3 regions of the Serratia sp. HNCC26DJ206 genome follow, and region 3 is predicted to be linked to each of the others. Evidence: predicted binding sites of a transcription regulator. Region 3 holds the regulator's gene; each other region holds the start of a gene.
The links. Region 3 encodes Fur, which represses iron uptake genes when iron is present. Its sites were predicted from a motif close to ATAATAATGAGAACNACTATCAA; they were not measured.
Positions count from the first base shown of each region.

Region 1: a site for Fur is predicted at 2,498-2,520, ahead of exbB (tol-pal system-associated acyl-CoA thioesterase). Genes of this name have one in related genera too.
Region 2: a site for Fur is predicted at 1,305-1,327, ahead of ygiD (4,5-DOPA-extradiol-dioxygenase). Genes of this name have one in related genera too.

Region 1 covers NZ_JBXUGP010000006.1:105,452-110,077, forward strand. The annotation lists gene AC2A1E_RS05735 (LacI family DNA-binding transcriptional regulator) at 1-802, shown strand, start outside; gene exbD (TonB system transport protein ExbD) at 1,043-1,465, opposite strand; gene exbB (tol-pal system-associated acyl-CoA thioesterase) at 1,469-2,428, opposite strand; gene metC (cystathionine beta-lyase) at 2,682-3,872, shown strand; gene AC2A1E_RS05755 (DedA family protein) at 4,048-4,626, shown strand, end outside.
Region 2 covers NZ_JBXUGP010000006.1:154,179-158,804, forward strand. The annotation lists gene AC2A1E_RS05955 (glutathionylspermidine synthase family protein) at 1-399, shown strand, start outside; gene ygiD (4,5-DOPA-extradiol-dioxygenase) at 449-1,231, opposite strand; gene zupT (zinc transporter ZupT) at 1,441-2,208, shown strand; gene ribB (3,4-dihydroxy-2-butanone-4-phosphate synthase) at 2,266-2,919, opposite strand; FMN riboswitch at 3,030-3,190, opposite strand; gene ubiK (ubiquinone biosynthesis accessory factor UbiK) at 3,318-3,593, shown strand; gene yjeH (L-methionine/branched-chain amino acid transporter) at 3,621-4,626, opposite strand, start outside.
Region 3 covers NZ_JBXUGP010000015.1:29,994-34,619, forward strand. The annotation lists gene ybfE (LexA regulated protein) at 244-531, shown strand; gene fldA (flavodoxin FldA) at 795-1,334, shown strand; gene fur (ferric iron uptake transcriptional regulator) at 1,666-2,112, shown strand; gene AC2A1E_RS11645 (beta-N-acetylhexosaminidase) at 2,305-4,626, opposite strand, start outside.

The DNA.
Region 1 (4,626 bases), on a different contig from region 3:
CAACTACGGTTTTGCCGTCATTTCACGTGAGTTGGAAACCCTGTGCCGTGAAGCAGGTTTACAGTTACTGATTGCCTGCACTGACGAAAACCCCGGTCAGGAGATGATGGCCGTGAACAGCCTGGTGCAGCGCCAGGTTGATGGTTTGATCGTCGCCTCCAGCCAGCTCAATGATGTGGAATACCAGAAGATCAACGCTCATCTGCCAGTAGTACAGATGGATCGCTTGATTCCAGGCTCAAACCTGCCCTTGGTAATTACCGATTCCGTTGCGTCAACCGCCACCTTGGTAGAAACCGTTGCGCGCCAGCATCCTGATGAGTTCTATTTTCTTGGTGGGCAACCGCGTATTTCACCGACCCGCGATCGCCTGGAGGGTTTCCAGCTTGGGCTGGAACGCGCAGGTGTCGCCTACCAGCCGGAATGGATCATTAACGGCAATTACCACCCCAGCTCAGGCTACGAAATGATTGCCCAACTTTGCGCTCAGCTCGGTCGCCCGCCTAAAGCGCTCTTCACCGCTGCCTGCGGTTTGCTGGAAGGGGTCCTGCGTTATCTGAATCAGCACGCGCTGATGGAAAGCAAGATTCATCTGTGCAGCTTTGACGATCATTACCTGTTCGACTGTATGACGCTGAAAATCGACACCGTGGCGCAAGACTGCCATGGCCTGGCACAGCACAGTTTCGATCTGGTTACCGCACTGATTGAAGAGCGCCCGGTCGAGCAGAACAGGCTATACCTGCCAGGCCAGATCCACTGGCGCCACGCAGGTTCACAGGCGCTGTTAAAGCAGATATGACCATCAATTTCGCTTGTTGCCAGATAAAGCAAAAGGGGCATTTAGCCCCTGAGGTTGATGACAAAGTCGCTTTCTAGCCCGAGATACCCGGGTCTAGCGCACCGAGGGGCACTCCGACGGCTTACGCCGTTACGACCCCTTCGGCACGCTCCCCCTAATAACCGGCTTGTCAGCCTTCTGTGAGGCATTTAGCCCCTTCGGATTGTTTTAGCAGCGAGGCGGGTTCGCACCATTACCCCCCTATTTAGCCACGCCTTCCATCCCCACCAGCCCCACTTTCAGGTAACCGGATTTACGCAGCGTGTCCATCACGCTCATCAGCGTTTCATAATCGACGCTCTTATCCGCCTGGAAGAAAATGGTGGTTTCTTTATTCGACTGGGTGCGTTGATCCAGCACCGACGTCAGTTGCTCGGCCACCACTGGCTCATCGCCTACATACAGTTGCTTATCAGCCTTCACCGACAGAAACACCGGTTTTTCCGGGCGCGGCTGCGGCTTGGCGGTCGAAGCGGGCAGATCGACACGAATGTCCACCGTGGCCAACGGTGCCGCCACCATAAAGATAATCAACAACACCAGCATGACATCGATAAACGGCGTTACGTTGATTTCATGCAGTTCGCCGCTGTCGTCCAGATCTTCATTCAAGCGCATCGCCATAAATCACCCCACCCGCAGTTGGTGCTGGTGCTGTGCGCGTTTAGCCTCAATCGTAGCCGCCAGATCCAGATCGCGCCCCAACAGCAGCAGCACCTGCGCAGCCATATCACCGACTTCGGCACGATGGCCGCCAATCACTCGGGCAAAAATGTTGTAAATCACCACCGCAGGAATCGCCGCCACCAGACCGAGTGCGGTTGCCAGCAGCGCTTCGGCGATCCCCGGTGCCACCACCGCCAGATTGGTGGTTTGCGATTGTGCGATGCCGATAAAGCTGTTCATGATGCCCCAGACGGTGCCGAACAGGCCAACAAACGGTGAAATCGCACCGATGGTAGCCAGGAAACCGTTGCCACGCCCCAGTTGACGCCCATAGGCTGCCACGCGGCGCTCAAGGCGAAAGCCAGCGCGTTCTTTAATACCGTTGTTATCGTTGGAGGCCGCCGACAGATCCAGCTCGTTCTGCGCATCGTTCAGCAATACCGCACTGATACTTTCTGCGGAAAAGCTTTGGGCCAGTTCGGTAGCATCGTCCAGAGAGAGGACATCGGCCAGTGACTGTTGTTCACGGCGCAGACGGCGTTTGGAGCGAATCAGTTCGCCGCCTTTGGCAAACAGAATGGTCCAGGTGACGATAGAAGCCAGCACCAGGCCGATCATCACGGTTTTGACTACCACGTCCGCATGCTGGTACATCCCCCAGACGGAGAGATCCATGCCACGGGTTTCTGGCGGTTGGATCGTTGGTGCCGGGTTCACTGGCATCATCCTATTTTCCGCCGGAGCCGTTGCGGCGGCCACGCTTTCAGCGATTGCCGGTGCATTGGCAGGAGCCGCCTGCACGCTGCCCGCCAGCCCAGCCACCAATACCAGTGAAGCGATCAGCTTGCGCCCCAGCGCACTCCATTGCCCACGGCCTGCGCCACAGACTTCTTGATTCATTGTTCTGACAGCCGTTTTCACGCTGTGCCTCCACCCATCTCGACATTTACGGAAGAATTCCGCTGGCGATGATATCAAATTAATCCGCAATTGATAGTGGTTATCATTACTATTTACTCAATAGACTTGTCTTATATCAAGCGGTATGTACGTTGGCTGTGCACACAACGATCCCCCCATTTCCTTTCTTAGCAGTTAAAACGTCTGGATGGCTATTAAACGCCATGCTAACGTAAGCGCTATCGCAGGGGAGCAAGGCAAAGGGAAATCAAGCATGACGTCAAAAAATATCGAAACCGCGCTGATCGTGGCCGGACGCAGCAAACGCTATACGCAGGGCTCCGTTAACCCGGTCACCCAACGCGCGTCTTCACTGGTGTTTGAATCGGTTGCCGCCAAAAAGCATGCCACCGCCAAACGTGCCCAAGGTGAACTGTTTTACGGGCGACGCGGCACGCTCACCCATTTTGCCTTTCAGGACGCGATGACCGAACTGGAAGGCGGCGCGGGCTGCGTGCTGTATCCGTGTGGGGCCGCTGCGGTAGCGAATGCCATTCTGTCTTTCGTCGGTGCGGGCGATCATCTGCTGGTAACCGGTTCTGCTTATGAGCCCACGCAGGATTTCTGCACCCATATCCTTGGCCGTATGAATGTGGCCACCACCTATTTTGATCCACTGATCGGTAGCGGGATCGCCGACCTGATCCAGAGCAACACCAAGGTGGTGTTTCTCGAATCCCCCGGCTCTATCACCATGGAAGTGCAGGACATTCCGGCAATCGTCAGCGCCATCCGCGCCGTGAACCCGGAAATTGTCATTATGATCGACAATACCTGGGCGGCTGGCGTGCTGTTCAAAGCGTTGGAGTTTGACATCGATATTTCGATTCAGGCCGGTACCAAATACATCATTGGTCATTCCGACTATATGCTCGGCACGGCGGTGGCCAATGCCCGCTGCTGGGATCAGTTGCGTGAATATTCCTATCTGATGGGCCAGATGGTCGACGCCGATACCGCCTACATGGCCAGCCGCGGCCTGCGCACGCTGAACGTGCGGTTGAAACAGCATGAACAGAGCAGCATCGCGGTGGCACAGTGGCTGGCGCAGCGGCCAGAAGTGGCGGTGGTCAATCACCCGGCCCTGCCAAGCTGTAAAGGCCATGAATTCTATCGCCGTGATTTCAGCGGCTGCAACGGCCTGTTCTCCTTTGTGCTGAAACAGCGGTTGAGCGATCGACAACTGGCCGACTATCTCGACAACTTCAGCCACTTCAGCATGGCCTATTCCTGGGGCGGTTATGAGTCGCTGATCCTGGCCAATCAGCCGGAAGAGTTGGCGGCCATTCGCCCAGCGGGAGGTGTTGATTTCTCCGGCACGCTGGTGCGTCTGCATATCGGGCTGGAAAACGTGCAGGACCTGATCGACGATCTGGCCGCCGGTTTTAAACGCATCGCCTCGTAACGTTAGCGGGCGGCAACTCTGCCGCCCTTTTTTTACGCGTTTTACCCTTCGTAGCACATTTCTACGTTCTGTTTAATGTCCACTTAAGCGAATAGCGGTACACTCAGCACACAATTGAGCATGATTAAAGCATGGTAGCCCGCAAAAAATCAGATCAGGCACCACAGGACAAGAAATGGATGTATTAAGAGAGATTGTTCACGCACTTTGGACGCACGACTTTGCTGCCTTGGCTGAGCCCGGCGTGGTTTGGGTCGTTTACCTGGTACTTTTCGCCACCCTGTTTTTAGAAAACGGATTACTGCCCGCCTCCTTCCTGCCGGGTGACAGCCTGCTGTTATTGGCCGGGGCACTGATAGCCAAAGGCGTAATGGGGTTTCTCCCCGCCCTGATTATCCTGACCGTTGCCGCCAGCCTGGGTTGCTGGCTGAGTTATCTGCAAGGACGATGGTTAGGCCATACTTCGCTGGTAAAAGGCTGGCTGCTACAGCTACCGCTGCAATATCATCAACGAGCCCACGTCCTTTTTAACCGCCACGGCCTGATGGCCCTGCTGATTGGGCGCTTTCTGGCGTTCGTCCGCACGCTATTGCCGACCATGGCGGGGATCTCCGGCCTGAGCAATACACGCTTTCAGATCTTTAACTGGTTGAGTGGCCTGCTTTGGGTCGGTTCCGTGATCACCCTGGGTTACGCCTTCAGCCAGATCCCGCTGGTGAAACGCCATGAAGATCAGGTGATGGCCGGGTTGATG
Region 2 (4,626 bases), on a different contig from region 3:
TGGCTGGAACCGGCCTGGAAGAGCATTATCTCCAACAAGGCGCTGTTGCCGCTGCTGTGGGAAATGTTCCCCAACCATCCCAACCTGTTACCGGCTTACTTTGCGCAAGACGATCATCCGCAGATGGATCACTACGTCACCAAACCGCTGTTCTCACGCGAAGGGGCGAATATCCAGATCGTACAGAACGGCCAGGAAGTGGCGCGTGTTGAAGGGCCATACGGCGAAGAAGGCATGATTGTGCAGCAGTTCCATCCGTTGCCGCAGTTTGAGGGCAGCTATACGCTGATTGGTAGCTGGCTGGTTAACGATCAACCTTGTGGTATCGGCCTGCGGGAAGATCGCGAGTTGATCACTCAGGATCTGTCACGCTTCTATCCGCATATTATTCTTGGCTGATAACCCGTTGTAATAGATTGGGCGTAGCGCTCGGTTACGCCCAATCATCTTATCCTACCTGTACCGACAGCATGCTCAACGCGCCCATTTCGATGCCATCGACCGGGATTGAGATCGGCTCTTTACCGTCCCAACCCCCCAGCACATACAGCAACGGCAGGTAATGTTCCGGCGTCGGGTTCGACAACGCAGCACCTTCATGCTGCATAAAGTTCACCAGTGGATGATTCTCACCCTGATAATTCAGGTTATCGCGCACGTACTGATTGAATGATTCTGCCCATGGGTACGGGCTGGCATTCCCCTGCCATTTCACCATCCGCAGGTTATGCACCACGTTACCGCTAGCAACGATCATGATGCCTTGATCGCGCAACGCTGCCAGCTTGCGACCAAGCTCATAGTGATATTGCGCAGGCTGAGTACCATCAATGCTGAGCTGCACCACCGGGATATCCGCTTGCGGGTACATTTTGATCAGTACGCCCCAAGTGCCGTGATCCAATCCCCATTCACCGGTATCCGCCCCCACCTCGATCGGAGCCAGCAAGGTTTGCAATTGAGCCGCCAGTTCGGGTGAACCGGGTGCCGGATACTGGGTATCAAACAATGCCTGAGGAAAGCCACCAAAATCGTGAATGGTTTTTGGCTGTTCCATCGCCGTCACAGCGGTGCCCCGGGTATACCAGTGGGCAGAAACAGCAACGATCGCTTTCGGACGCGGTAACTGTTCACCCAGCGCACGCCATGCCTGGGTGTAACGGTTCTCTTCCAGCACGTTCATCGGGCTACCGTGACCAAGAAACAGTGCACGCATACGAGAGGTGGTCATAAGTTATCCTTTGGTTAGCGTAATAGGCTTTCTGCTGACTACATTACGCCCTTTGCTTTACGGAGACAGCCGGATAACCATGATAATGATCTTCAATAAATTTGAACGGCTAGCTCAATGGAAGCAATCAGCCAAATCCGCTCGATTTATGCCGTTACTCTGTTAGTATCGGAGCATAAACAATAATCATTAGCGTAAAGGAACCTATCTTGTCAGTACCGCTGATTCTGACCCTGCTGGCCGGTGGCGCAACCTTTGTCGGTGCCCTGTTCGGCATTATTGGCCAGAAGCCATCCAACCGCCTGCTGGCGTTTTCCCTCGGTTTTGCCGCCGGGATTATGTTGCTGATTTCATTGATGGAAATGCTGCCTGCCGCATTGCATACCCCTGGGGTGTCACCCGTGCTCGGCTATGGCATGTTCATGCTCGGGCTGCTGGGCTATTTTGCGCTCGATCGCATGTTGCCACACCAGCATCCACAGGATCTGATGCAAAAGCCGATTAAGCCGCACAACCTGAAGCGCACGGCAGTCCTGCTGACGTTGGGTATCAGCCTGCACAACTTCCCAGAAGGCATCGCCACCTTTGTGACGGCCAGCGCCGATCTAGAGCTGGGCATGGGAATTGCCTTGGCCGTAGCGATCCACAATATTCCCGAAGGGCTAGCGGTCGCCGGGCCGGTGTATGCGGCGACCGGTTCCAAAACCAAGGCGCTGCTGTGGTCAGGGATCTCCGGCTTGGCAGAAATTCTGGGGGGCGTTATGGCCTTCCTGTTGCTGGGCCCGATGATCTCACCGGTAGTGATGGCATCGATTATGGCTGCGGTCGCAGGGATTATGGTGGCACTGTCGGTAGATGAGTTAATGCCGCTGGCGAAAGAGATCGATCCACACAATAACCCAAGTTATGGCGTGTTATGTGGCATGGCAGTGATGGGGTTCAGCCTGACGCTGCTGCAAAGCGGCGGGATTGGTTAAGCTCACTAGGCGTAAAAAAGCCGCTGATAAAGCGGCTTTTTCATACCAATCAACGTATTAACTGGCTTTTTTTTCCTGCGCCTGACGGTAGGCCACCAGATCTTCGATGGTCAATACAACCATTTCGTGTTGTTTGGCAAACGCGATCACTTCCGGCGCATGCGCCATGCTGCCATCATCGTTGGTCAGTTCACACAGCACACCGGCAGGTTTGAAACCGGCCATAGAGACCAGATCGATCGTCGCTTCGGTGTGACCACGGCGGCTCAGTACGCCACCCGGCTGGGCACGCAGTGGGAACACGTGGCCTGGGCGGCTCAAATCGCTCGGCTTGGCATGGTCGGCAATGGCTGCGCGAATGGTGGTCAGGCGATCGGAAGCCGATACGCCGGTAGTCACGCCCTGCGCGGCTTCGATGGTCACGGTGAACGCCGTCTGGAACTGACTGGAGTTGTTGGTGACCATCATCGGCAGCTCAAGCTGCTGGCGGCGATCTTCGGTGATACACAGGCACACAATACCGCTGCCGTGGCGAATGGTCAGCGCCATCTGCTCAACGGTCATGGTTTCTGCGGCGAAGATCATATCGCCTTCGTTTTCACGATTTTCATCATCGAGCACCATCACACCGCGCCCATTGCGCAATGCATCGAGCGCGCGTTCAACGCGTTCCGCTGGCGTGCCGAAATCTGAAAGTAGAGTCTGATTCATGGTAAAAAACCTCATTAAAATTATGGATTACCAGAACCAGGGCTAGCTTGAGGAGTGGCTATAACCATAGCCGAAAAAATAACGCAAGCGGGCATAAGCCCGACAGGTGTCGTTACTCTCTCCCATCCGGACTATAACCGTCGGCCCCGGAATTACACCGGATCTGCTGACCTCTAACCGATTCCTGAGAACAGGTTGAGCGCTCGCGGGCTTTCACCGTAGAAGGTGATTTACCGCCGGTGGGGACTTTCACCCCGCCCTGAGAATAAGCCCTTCGACTATAACGCCATCACCCCCGTCTTTCAAGCCATGACGTTAGATGACGAGTATTGGTTTATCCGGCGGGCAACTCGCATTACACTAGGCATCAGCCACTCAATATCAGAAAGGGAAATGCCATGATTGACCCGAAAAAAATTGAACAGATCGCACGCCAGGTACAAGAATCTCTGCCTAAAGGCGTACGGGAATTCGGGGAAGACGTTGAGAAAAAGGTTCGCCAAGTGTTGCAATCGCAGCTGACCCGTTTGGATCTGGTTAACCGCGAAGAGTTCGACGTGCAGACCCAGGTGTTGCTGCGCACCCGTGAGAAACTGGCATTGCTGGAACAGCGTTTGGCCGAGTTGGAAGGCAAGCTGAATGCCGCGCCAGCCACCAAACCCGCAGACGAATAAGATTGACGAGGGCGCGGTTACGCGCCCTTATTGCTTCCTGACAACCACCTGCGGCTTGCGCGGCAGCACCAGCCAGATCAGCGCCAGCATCACCAACGCATACAGGCTTTTCCAGCCGATAATCACCAGCAGCAACAGACACAGTATTGAACCAATCACCGCCATCAGCCGCGAACGGCCCTGCAAGATCCGGCAGCCCGCCAGCATACACAGCAGATAAATCAGCACGAAAATCCCATTGGCATACACCAGCAGCGTATCGAGCGGCAGATTCAAGGTATAGATCAGCAGGGTGAAAATCAGGCAACAACCGACTACGGCGCTCAAGGCATTCACCGGCACCCGACCTGCGGAAAGTTTGGCCAGCGCGCTTGATGGCCTGGTCTGCGCCTGCGACCACACCAGGCGGGCAAAGCTTTGGGTATAGATATTCACACTGGCAAAACAGGCCAGATAACCGATGATGCAGGCAATCCACAGCGCGCTTTCACCAAACAGCTGTACAACCACGCCGGGCAGTGAAGCGGCGGCGGCCCGATCGGCACCATAGGCATGGAAGTGCAACACCGCCACGGTGCAACCCCAATAGACGGCACCGGCCACCAGCATGCCAATCAGCAGCGCGCGCGGGAAATCCCGCTCAGAGTTGCGGAACTCGGTGGCCAGATGGGCAAAGGCCTCCAGCCCAACAAAGCACCAGAACATCACGGCCAAAGCGTGGAACATATTGGGCGGGGAAATATCGCTGACTAACGGCCAAGGGATCTGTGCAGGCGTAATGGCGCCTTTCCACCAGATCGCCACCACCAGCGCGACAACCAGAACAGCGATCAGCGTCTGAATATTGGCGCTGGAACCGGCGCTGCGCGTGCCGAGCAGCCAGATCACCACCAGCGTGGCGATCTGCACCAGCAGCAAACCGTTGGCGCTCCAGCCAAACGCGGATTGCCAGAAGCCTGCCGCAATTTGCAATGCGGCAGGCAACCCAACGGGGATCACTGAAAGAAACAGCCAGCCGGTCACTTTAGCCATG
Region 3 (4,626 bases):
AGTTAAGCATTGTCGTTGCTCTATGTGCTGGGGTAATATGGCGCGCTATTTCCGACGTCTTTCAAGCTGCTATAGCTTGGATCCTGCGGGATATAATTTTGCCGCCCTGTCCAACGTGCAAATCATCACCTGGCTGGGGGTAAATTTTGGCTTAGGGTTTATTGGCCCGAATGGTGTTAACTGAACCGTCTGGAAGTGTGAAAACGCTTTCTGATGCAAACTCCCTTGCAGTAGTCCGCAACAATGGCAAAAGAACAAACGGATCGCACGACGCTGGATCTGTTCGCAGATGAACGCCGTCCAGGGCGCCCGAAAACCAACCCGCTTTCCCGTGATGAACAGCTTAGAATCAATAAGCGTAATCAGCTACGGCGTGACAAAGTGCGTGGATTACGGCGTGTGGAGCTGAAAATCAACGCAGACGCCGTGGATGCTCTGAACAAACTGGCGGACCAGCGCAACATCAGTCGCAGCGAATTGATTGAGCAAATGCTGCTGGCAAAACTGGCGGAAGAGCAGCCAGAGCCATGATCTCTTCAGCCGCACGCGCGGCTCGGCGTTAAGGATGACGCCGGATCAACACCGCTTGTAGTGATTCCCCGGTATCGCATAAATGCGATAAAACCCCAGAGCACATTTCTGGCATGATAGATATTTACCGGTAAGAGAGAGTCACCACGCTGAACTCTTGCCTTGATCTCACGTAAGACGATACCCAAAAGGCTCGACGTTGCAGGTAAGCAACCCGCGAACTCCAAAGGTATATCCACTGAATTAAAAAGGTTATCTGCAATATGGCTCATGTAGGCATTTTCTTTGGCAGCGATACTGGCAATACCGAAAACATTGCCAAGATGATCCAGAAAAATCTTCAGCAAAAATATGGCAAAGACGTGGCTGAAATTCACGACATTGCCAAAAGCAGTAAAGAAGATCTGGAAGCTTTCGACATCCTGCTGCTCGGCATCCCAACCTGGTATTACGGTGAAGCCCAGTGTGACTGGGATGACTTCTTCCCAACGCTGGAAGATATTGACTTCAACGGCAAACTGGTGGCGCTGTTTGGTTGTGGTGACCAAGAAGACTATGCAGAATATTTCTGCGATGCGATGGGTACCATCCGTGACATCATTGAACCACGCGGTGCTGCGATCATCGGCCACTGGCCAACCAAGGGTTACCACTTCGAAGCCTCTAAAGGCTTGGCAGACGACCATCACTTTGTCGGCTTGGCCATTGACGAAGATCGTCAGCCTGAGTTGACCAACGAACGCGTAGATGCCTGGGTCAAACAGATCAGCGAAGAGCTGAGCCTGGCTGACATCGTCGGCTAAGTACCCCTTTCCAGATATTGTACAAAAGCCCTGCAAAGCGCATAGTGTTGGCTACAGGGCTGCTATCGGTATCGCGGATTAGAGTAATAGAAGCAACAAGTCTGTAACTTCCCGCACCATCAGGGTAGACTGCGGCATCGGTTTATCCCATCCATCATCAAGACGTTGCATGTACCCTATGCAACAGCGCAGATATACCTTTGTTAACGACCGACGGTTTCTATTTAGGGCAAGCGGTTCTATAATGAGACGCAATTAACTCTTTGTGCCGACCGATGCCATAGGCTAAAACGCCTCAACTTGATTAGCATAGTAACAGGACTGAATCCGCATGACTGACAACAATAACGCATTGAAGAAGGCCGGCTTAAAAGTCACGCTTCCGCGACTCAAAATCCTGGAAGTCTTGCAGGATCCGGCATGCCATCACGTCAGTGCGGAAGATCTGTACAAAAAACTGATAGATATGGGTGAAGAAATTGGCTTAGCAACGGTTTACCGCGTGCTGAACCAATTTGATGACGCGGGCATTGTGACTCGTCACAATTTTGAAGGCGGTAAATCCGTATTCGAACTGACCCAGCAACATCATCACGACCACCTGATTTGCCTGGACTGCGGCAAAGTGATCGAGTTCAGCGACGAGCCTATCGAAGTACGTCAGCGTGATATCGCCAAACAGCACGGTATCAAGCTCACCAATCACAGCCTGTACCTGTACGGCCATTGTGAGGTGGGTGATTGCCGCGAAAACGATACGCTGCACGATAAGCGATAACTCTGGCCTGCCAGAAATGAGAAACCGCCTTGATGGCGGTTTTTTTGTGCCTGCGATTTACAGATAAAAAATCCCCGGACAGGCCGGGGACAATGATAATGCCAAATATTACACTCTCTTATAGCACTTTTCTCTGACACGGGACTTCACCTGCAGCCCATCCGCCGACACGCAAATGGGCTGAGTTTTGGCTTAGGCTTTTACCGGCTCAGCACGGCTGAAGCGTTTGCCATCCGGGCTGACCGCGCGGATTTGAACATCACCCGCAACGGCCGGGCGAGCACGATCGTCATAGCGCTGCCACTGTTTGCCACCGTCGGTAGAATATTCAATCCCCAGACCTGGTAAGGCGATATTAGCCTCCAGTTTGCCATCGACAACGCGTGCCCCCGGAACTGGCAGACGGTAGCTCACGCCACTTTTATCCAGCTTGGCCAACTCACGTTGCCCGATCAGGTTGGCAAAGTGCAGCCAGTCTTTTTCTAGCGCCTTGGTATCGACCTGATGGGTTTCGCCACCTTTGTATTCACGGCCGGCTTTATAGTCCTGTTCCCAGCTCGCACGATGCCAAGCACGTTCCGCAACCGACAGCGCTCGTGGGTAAATCATATATTCCATTTGCTGATCGGTACGCACAACCTCACTCCACAGCTGGGCTGAAAGACCATAAGCACCCGGCCATGGTTTATCACTCTTGGCAGTGAAGTGGTTGCCATCACGGTCAACCGAAGTTTCAGCGTTTTGTGGCAGGTTGTCTGGCGCGAAGCTGAAGATCTTCTGCTCATCGCTGAAGCGGGTGCCCCAGTAGTAACCATGCTCTTCCGGGGTCACTTCATAAGGGAAATCCATGTAAACGTAATCCGGGTTGGAGAGCACAACGTCATAACCCTTGTTCGCCCAGTCGTTAGCCGAGTCGAAGCCGCCCCAGTACAGGGTATCCCAGAAGTTCACCGCAACATTCTTAGTCGCGAAAGCTTTCGAGTCTTTGGCATCTTTCAGGCCATCCTGCCACGCCTGCATTCTGTCAATACCGTGCGCTTTCACCAGTTGGCTAACTTCAAGCCCGAAGTAGCTCGGCAAGTGCTCCATATCTTCCACTTTGCCGCCTTTGATGATCGCCTGACAAACCTCAGACTTGGCCCATGGTTTATCTTCTTTGCTCAGATCAAGAATGCCCTTGCCCGCTTCCGGCTTCTTCACATCGGTATAACCAGCACCCAAGCGGATATTCTTCGCTTCATCCCCACCAAAGTGCCAGGTTTGCAGTGGTTGACCGGCTTCTTTGTGCATCTGGGCGACTTCACCAATCACTTTATCAACAAAGTTTTTGGATGAATCCAGGCACGGGTTCAGGTAGCTCTGACGGTTAAAATACTGCACTGAGGTGGTATTAGAGGTATCTGTCGGATCCACCAGACGGAACTCATTCGCCTCTTTCTCTTTACCTTCGGCCAGCAGTTTCTTGTAGCGCGCTTCCATGGAAACAATCGCAGCGCGAGCATGCGCAGGCATGTCGATCTCAGGGATCACTTCAATCTGGCGCGCCTGGGCATATTTGACGATATCGATGTAGTCCTGACGGGAGAAGAAACCACCGTGCGGTTCTGGGCCTGAACCGTATTGTGGCAGCAGACAGGTGGTTTCGCTCAGGTCATGGCAACGCTGCCCACCCACCTCGGTCAGTTCCGGCAAGCCTGGGATCTCAATGCGCCAGCCTTCATCATCCGTCAGATGGAAGTGGAATTTGTTCAGCTTATAGGCCGCCATCTGATCCAACAGACGCAGCACCGCATCTTTATGGTGGAAGTTACGCGCCACATCCAGGAAGATGCCACGGTATTGGAAACGCGGTGCGTCTTTAGCATCCAGTGTGGCGATCTTCTTGCTGCCATCAGACGGGATCAGCGACAGAATAGATTGCAGGCCATAGAACACCCCGGCCTGATCGAAGCCGGTGATCACGGCCCCTTTCTCGCCAATCTTCAGTTGGTAAGCGCCGGAAACTGCCAGATCGCCTTTAAATGCGCCCGGCTGAATATCGGTTTTGATTGGATAACCACCCGCATGGTTTGCCACGCCCAGCAGTTCAAAGCGCTTAGCTGCCGCATCTGCCGCTGGCTTGGCCAAAGCGCTCAGATCCAAGGTAACGCCTTTGCTCAGGTCAGCATCATGCTTATGAATGTTAACTTCCATCGGCGTAGGGATGATCTGGCCACGCAATGCTGCCGCTGGCAGCACTTTCAGATCTTGGTTCTTGGTGAAACGGCTTTCTGGCACCATCAGAATGTTATGGTCGTCCTTGGTGCGCTTCCACTGGTCACCAGTAAACGGGGTAACAAACTGGTTCACATCTTCGGTATCGGTATTCGTCAGGATCTTAGGCTTGGCATCGCCTGAAGTGGCATACCAGCGCGGCAAGAAATCACTGTGGAACACCTGCCAGTATTCGGCAATAATCGGAATTTCAACGGCCTGCTTGGCCGGGAAGCTGGTGAATTTGTCGGTAGGTTCCAG